Regions from separate parts of the Stenotrophomonas sp. 10N36 genome, predicted to be linked through region 2. Evidence: riboswitches for the same ligand, from Rfam matches in the RefSeq annotation. Region 2 holds a riboswitch; the other holds the start of a gene.
What was found. Region 2 has a riboswitch for glycine ahead of AC1DCJ_RS05805 (trimeric intracellular cation channel family protein). Riboswitches for the same ligand answer to the same signal wherever they lie in the genome.
Positions count from the first base shown of each region.

Region 1: it holds a riboswitch for glycine, as region 2 does, so the genes downstream of both, gcvP (aminomethyl-transferring glycine dehydrogenase) here and AC1DCJ_RS05805 (trimeric intracellular cation channel family protein) in region 2, are expected to answer to the same signal.

Region 1 is NZ_JBFTIS010000013.1:79,696-83,089, reverse strand. It holds gene AC1DCJ_RS13710 (siderophore-interacting protein) at 1-125, opposite strand, end outside; gene AC1DCJ_RS13705 (multidrug effflux MFS transporter) at 291-1,514, opposite strand; glycine riboswitch at 1,808-1,909, shown strand; gene gcvP (aminomethyl-transferring glycine dehydrogenase) at 1,998-3,394, shown strand, end outside.
Region 2 is NZ_JBFTIS010000003.1:199,237-202,630, forward strand. It holds gene AC1DCJ_RS05800 (MdtA/MuxA family multidrug efflux RND transporter periplasmic adaptor subunit) at 1-577, opposite strand, end outside; gene AC1DCJ_RS05805 (trimeric intracellular cation channel family protein) at 1,018-1,635, opposite strand; glycine riboswitch at 1,726-1,817, opposite strand; glycine riboswitch at 1,826-1,920, opposite strand; gene AC1DCJ_RS05810 (GIY-YIG nuclease family protein) at 1,965-2,228, shown strand; gene AC1DCJ_RS05815 (hypothetical protein) at 2,314-2,793, shown strand; gene AC1DCJ_RS05820 (nuclear transport factor 2 family protein) at 2,825-3,271, shown strand; gene AC1DCJ_RS05825 (DUF2750 domain-containing protein) at 3,268-3,394, shown strand, end outside.

The sequences.
Region 1 (3,394 bases), on a different contig from region 2:
GGCCCCTCGGTCTTCATGTTGGCCACGTCGGGCGCGGCGAACACCATGCGGGTCAGCGACGGGGAAAGGACGGTGCGCTGCTTGAGCGCGACGTCGAACAGGCGGTAGGTCTGCTGTGCAGCCATGCAATCACCCTGGAGTGCGGCGGACACGGACGGCCCGCAGGGGAATGTGTTGGCTGTCGTGGTGCACGAACTGGCTGGCGAGCACACAGAATACGCCGCCACCGCAGGTTGGCAATGGCGGCGGCGCCACGGTTGCGCACGACGCAACCGTGGCGTGCGCGCGGCTTATTCGATGGGCGTCAACAGCGCGCGGCGCTGCTCGCAGTGGCGTTCCCAATACCAGAAACTGGCCCCCACGGCGAAGAAGCCCGCATAACCCAGCGCAAGATGCAGCGGCTTGGCACTGAGCAGCGGCGAGACCACGCCGGCCACCACGGTGTTGATCATCAGCTGGATGAACATCTGCATCGACGAGGCCAGCCCGCGCTGGTGCGGGTACATGTCCAGCACCGCCAACGCCAGGATCGGGAAGATCAGCGCCATGCCCACGCCCCCCAGGAAGATCGGCAGCACCGCCCACGGCAGCATGATCTGCGGCACCGCCAGCACGTAGCCCAGGTTGAGCGCCGCCGACACCGCGCACAGGCCGAAGCCGATGCCGATCTGGCGCTGCGCGGTCAGTCGCCCGGCCATGCGCCCGGACAGGAACGAGCCCATCGTCATGCCGCCGATGGTGGGGATGAACAGCCACGCAAAGCCGCCCTCGCCCAGCTTGAGGTGCTGCATGACAAATACCGGGGCCGAGGCGATGTACAGGAAGATGCCGGAGAAGTTGAACGCGCCGGCCGCCGCCAGCCGCAACAGGCGCGGGTTGGAGCCCATGCGCAGGTAGCTGCGCAGCAGTTCGCGCATCGACAACGGCGTGCGTGCCTCCACCGGGTGGGTTTCAGGCAGCCACTTGCCGGTGGCCAGCAACAGCACCACCCCGAACAGCACCAGGAACCAGAAGATCAGCGGCCAGTCGCCCCCGCCCAGCAGGATCCAGCCGCCGATGATCGGCGCGATCGCCGGGGCCACGCCGAAGATCATCGACACCTGGCTCATCAGGCGCTGCGCGTCTGCCCCGTGGTACAGGTCGCGGATCACGGCGCGGCCGACGATCACCCCGACCCCGGCGGTGACGCCCTGCAGCGCGCGGAACACCAGCAGCGTGGTCATGTCACGTGACAGCGCGCAGCCGATCGAGGCGCCGATGAACAGCACCAGCCCGCCGATGATCACCCGCTTGCGCCCGAACGCATCCGACAGCGGGCCGTGCGCCAGGCTCATCAGGCCGTAGAACAGCAGGTACACGCTGATGGTCTGCTGCACCGCGACCTGGTCCACCTGCATGCGCTCCCCCAGCAGCAGGAAGGCCGGGAAAATGGTGTCGATCGAGAACGGACCGAACATCGCCAGGCCTGCGAGCAGCAGGGCCAGGCGGCGGGTCGAGGGCGAGGCGGGCGTCATGCGGTCTTCCGTCTGGGCCATGCGCGAATGCACGGCGGGCGCCAGCCCGGAACGGGCGGCGCCAGATGAATACGAGGATCCGGCCATGATAGGCCTTTGCCGGCCCCCGCACCATGCCAACGGTCCCATTCCGGGGCGTCTGGCGTCCCCCATTCATCCCGGGTAGGGCCGCAGCCGGCAAGGCCGCTGGGCTATAATCGCCGGGCTACATGGTGGGAGAAGCGGCGCTTTGTTTTGAAGCACCCGCTGCCGAAGGCGCAACGCCCGTAATCGCTCAGGCCCGATACCACCCGCATCAAAACTCTGGAGAGACCGGCCACTGCCGGCGCCGAAGGGGCACGAAGCACGCAGATGCGCGCTTTTAAACTCTCAGGCAAAAGGACAGAGGGGCACCCAGGAAGACCGCAAGGTCCGGTGGTTCGCGCGCGTCTGCGATGCACCCCGACCCGGCAGCCTTCCGAACGTGCGTGCCCACTCTTCGAGATGCCAGCCATGTCCCAGAACACCCCTTCCCTGCGCGAGCTTGAACACAGCCACGCGTTCGTCGAACGCCACATTGGCCCCAACGACGCCGAAATCGCGCAGATGCTCGACGTGGTCGGCCACGCCTCACTGGACGCGCTCACCGATGCGATCGTGCCCGCCGGGATCAAGTCGCCGGCGGCGCTGGACCTGCCCGAGTCGCTGACCGAAGTGCAGGCGCTGGCCAAGATCCGCGCCATCGCCGACAAGAACCAGGTGTTCCGCACCTTCATCGGCCAGGGCTACTACGGCACGCTCACCCCGAACGTGATCCTGCGCAACGTGCTGGAAAACCCGGCGTGGTACACCGCCTACACCCCGTACCAGGCCGAGATCTCGCAGGGCCGCATGGAAGCGCTGATCAACTTCCAGACCCTGTGCGCCGACCTGACCGGCATGGAAATCGCCAACGCCTCGCTGCTGGACGAAGCCACCGCCGCGGCCGAAGCGATGACCCTGGCCAAGCGTTCGGCCAAGAGCAAGTCCGACACCTTCTTCGTGCACGACGCGGTGCACCCGCAGACGCTGGAACTGCTGCGCACGCGCGCCGAGCCGATGGGCATCGTGCTGCGCGTGGGCACCCCGGCAGAAGCCATGGAAGCCGAAGCCTACGGCGTGCTGCTGCAGTACCCGGACACCTTCGGCCATGTGGGTGACTACAAGGCGCTGGCCGATGCCGTGCACGCGCGCGGCGGCCTGGTCGCCGTGGCCACCGACCTGCTGGCGCTGACCCTGATCGCCGCGCCCGGCGAATGGGGCGCGGACATCGTGGTCGGCAACTCGCAGCGGTTCGGCGTGCCGTTCGGTTTCGGCGGCCCGCATGCCGCGTTCATGGCCTGCCGCGACGCCTACAAGCGCTCGATGCCGGGCCGCCTGATCGGCGTGTCGGTCGACGCCCAGGGCAACGCGGCCTACCGCCTCACCCTGCAGACCCGCGAGCAGCACATCCGCCGCGAGAAGGCCACCTCCAACATCTGCACCGCCCAGGTGCTGCTGGCGGTGATGGCCTCGATGTACGCGGTGTACCACGGCCCGGACGGCCTGACCCGGATCGCCCGCCGCACCCACCGCCTGGCCGCGATCCTGGCCAATGCGCTGCGCGCTGCCGGCGTCAACGTGGGCGAGCACTTCTTCGACACCCTGCACGTCAAGGACATCGACGCCAAGGCGATCCACGCCAAGGCCGCGGCGGCGCGCATCAACCTGCGCGCGATCGACAGCGAAGCGGTCGGCATCAGCCTGGATGAAACCACCACCCGCGACGACATCGTGGCCCTGGGCCAGCTGTTCGGCGCCCAGGTGGATGTGGATGCCCTGGACGCCAGCACCGCCGACGCGCTGCCGGCCGGCCTGGTGCG
Region 2 (3,394 bases):
TGCGCCCGGCTACCGGCGCGGTGATGCGCGTGTACTGCAACTGCAGGCGGGCTTCATCCACCGCGGCCTGGTCGGTCTGGCGCCGGCCCTGGAGTTGGCGCACCTTGCTCTGTTGGTCGCTCAGGTCCTGGGCCGACACGAAGTGCTTGGCCTGCAGTTCGCTGTAACGCTTGAGCTGGGTCTGCGCGTTGTCCAGTTCGGCCAGGTTCTGTTGCTGGGTGCCCAGCGCACGCGCCAACGCCACCTGGTAGGGGCGCGGATCGATCTCGGCGATCAGGTCGCCGGCCTTGACGTGTTCACCCTCGCGGAACGACAGCCGCAGCAGTTCGCCCTCCACGCGGCTGCGCAGGCTCACGGTATGCAACGGCGTCACCGTGCCCAGCGCCTTCAGCCGTACCACCAGGTCTTCGCGCACCACGGTGGCCACGCGCACCGGCGTTGCGGTGCTCGCGGGTGCGGCTTCGGCGGCCGGCGCGGGCGACAACACGCGCCAGGCGATCACGGCGGCGGCCAGCACGGCCACGACCAACAGCGGTTTGAACAGACGACGGGAACGCGAGGGGAGCGGGGCAGACATGGGGCATCCTGCGCGTGCGCCACACGGCGAACGCGTCCATGGTTTACCGGCCCGTGGGGGCAGGCGAGGCGAAGTGGGGTTGTCTGGCGGGGCCGCTGGTCGAATGCCGCAGCGTGGCTGGATACCGACCCGGGAGGGGCGGGGGCGTCATGGTACCGCGTGTGGGTGCCTGCACTCACATGCCCTTGGTCATGGGGCGGGGCAGGGCCCGGGTGGATGGGCGCATTGCGTCATCCGACCAACGCGGTCACGGGGGGCGCATGCATGCCGCTACCCGACCAACGTGGTCACGGGAAGGCGCATGCATGCCGCCGGTAGGTACCGACCGTTGGTCGGTACGCGCCGTCACCCGACCAACGGTCGGGTGCTACCGGTGCATTGAACGTGTGTCATGCCACCCGACCAACGGTCGGGTGCTACCGGTGCATTGAACGTTCCGTTCAATGCACCTCGTCGCGGTAGACGAACTTGGGCATTTCCCATTTGAAGTGGATCGCCAGCAAACGCAGCAGGAAGCCGCCGCCCAGGCACCACAGCGTGGCCGCGTTGATCGACACGCCCAGCTCCAGCAGGCCCAGGTAGGCCGCGCCGGTGAACAGGGTGATCACCGCATACAGTTCCTTCTGGAAGATCAGCGGCACCTCGTTGCACAGCACGTCGCGCAGCACGCCGCCGAAGGCACCGGTCAACATGCCCGAGATCAGCACGATCGGCGCGGCGTGGCCGGCATCGCGCGCCACCGCGCAGCCGATCAGGGTGAAGCAGATCAGCCCCAGTCCATCCAGCACCAGGAAGGTGCGGCGGAAGTGGTGCATCCAGCGCGCCACCCAGGTGGCGATCAACGCCGCGCAGATGGTGAAGCCCAGGTACTCGGGGTGCTTCACCCAGCCCAGCGGGTAGTGGCCCAGCACGATGTCGCGCAGCGAACCACCGCCGAGCGCGGTGACGCAGGCGATAATGACCACGCCGAACAGGTCCATGCGCCGCCGTCCGGCGGACAGCGCGCCGGTCATGGCTTCGGCGGAAATGGCGATGAGGTAGATCAGGGAGAGCAGCATGGGGGAGGCTCCGGGCACGTCAGGCGGGGACGGAAGCACGCACATCGCACGCCAGCGCGGGGCACTGTCGTGAGGGTGGGATTCCGTTGCCGCTCCCGCTGTCCTTTTGCCTGAGAGTTCGGTGGCCAAGGCCACGTGCCCCTTCGGCGGGTCATTGAAGACCTCTCTCCAGATCGGCGTGCTGGATGCATGGTTGGTGGCGTTCCGAGCCACCGGCCTGAGCGATTATGGGAGCCTGCGCCTTCGGCGGGTGCCAGCGTGGCACCTCTCTCCTGCATCCGGGGCGGATTCTAGCAGCCGCCGGGCGCTCTCCGGTGGATAATCCCGGTATGCCCGCTGAACCCGCCCCTTGGTACGTGTACCTGCTGGAATGCCGCAACGGCAGTTATTACGCCGGCATCAGCAACGACGTGGACGCCCGCTTCCAGGCCCATCTGGCCGGCAAGGGCGCCAAGTACACCCGCGCCCATCCGCCGGTGAAGCTGCTGGCCATGCGCGCCTACCCAGACCGGGCGACCGCCTCCAAGGCCGAATGGCAGCTCAAGCGCCAGCCGCGGGCGCGCAAGCTGGCGTGGCTGCAGGCCACCCCGTAGCGCCGGGCTCTACACGGCTGCGCGTGACGCTGGCTCGCCGTCACGGCGTAGGCCACAATCAGCCGACCATCGGGAGGGAACCAGGATGTTCGATCTCCAACGAAAGCCGCTGACAGGGACGCGCACGACGTGGCTCCTGTCGCTCCCCACGCTGCTGCTGGTCGGCGTGGTGATCGCCGCGCCCGCATCGGCGGCCAGGCCCGTGAACGCACTGCGTCATGGCGGCATTGCCCCGGCCGACGCCTTCCGCGCCGCCTACGCCCCCGATGCCATCGCGGCCGCGCGCACGCCGCTCGACCCGGCCAAGGTGCCCGCCCACCTTCGTGGCCTGGTGCCGCTGGCCGAATACTGGGGCATCGGCGACGACGTCCTCCGCGAGATGATGCAGGAGGGGGAGAGCCCGGCGAAGAAGAAGGCGATGGCCGATGCGGTCAGCCCGCACAATGCGGCGATCACGGCCTGGCTGGACGGTCTTCGCACGGGTGAGCCGATGAGCGACGAGGCGGCTGCCTTCATGTACATGCAGCTGGGCCTGACCGAATTGGAGCTGTTCGGCGAGGAATGAGCTGCGCCACCTACCCGAGGGAAACCCTGCGATGACCCCGCTTGCCCTGTTGCTCGCCCTTGCCGGCGCTACTACACCTGCCGCCCCCGCCATCGATCCCGCCACGCGTGCCGCGATCGAAGCCACCTGCCTGGACTACGTGGACGGCCAGCTCGAAGGCGACCCGGCCCGCGTGGCGCGTTCGCTGCACCCGGACCTGGCCAAGCGCGCGATCCTGGGTGACACGCCGGATGAGCGCCTCGGCCTGCGCCGGATGTCGAAGGAAGAACTGGTGGAGCTCACCCGGCAGGGCGCGTTGAAAACCCCGAAGGACCAGTGGAACCGCAGCTGCACGCTGCTCGACGTTACCGGCAACGCCGCCTCGGTGCGGTTGGAAACACCGTGGTTCGTGGACTATTTCCACATGGGCCGGTTCGGCGAGCGCTGGGTCATCGTCAATGCGCTGTGGTACAGCAAGCCGAAAGCGGCGGCGAAGTGACGACCACGCACAGCGACAGTGAGGCGGGATATCGATTCGGGCCGCACGAGGTCGACGCCGTGCTGCGTGCACGGCCAGAGAAGCGCTACGCCTATTTCGTCAATCGCGTGGCCGACTGGGAAG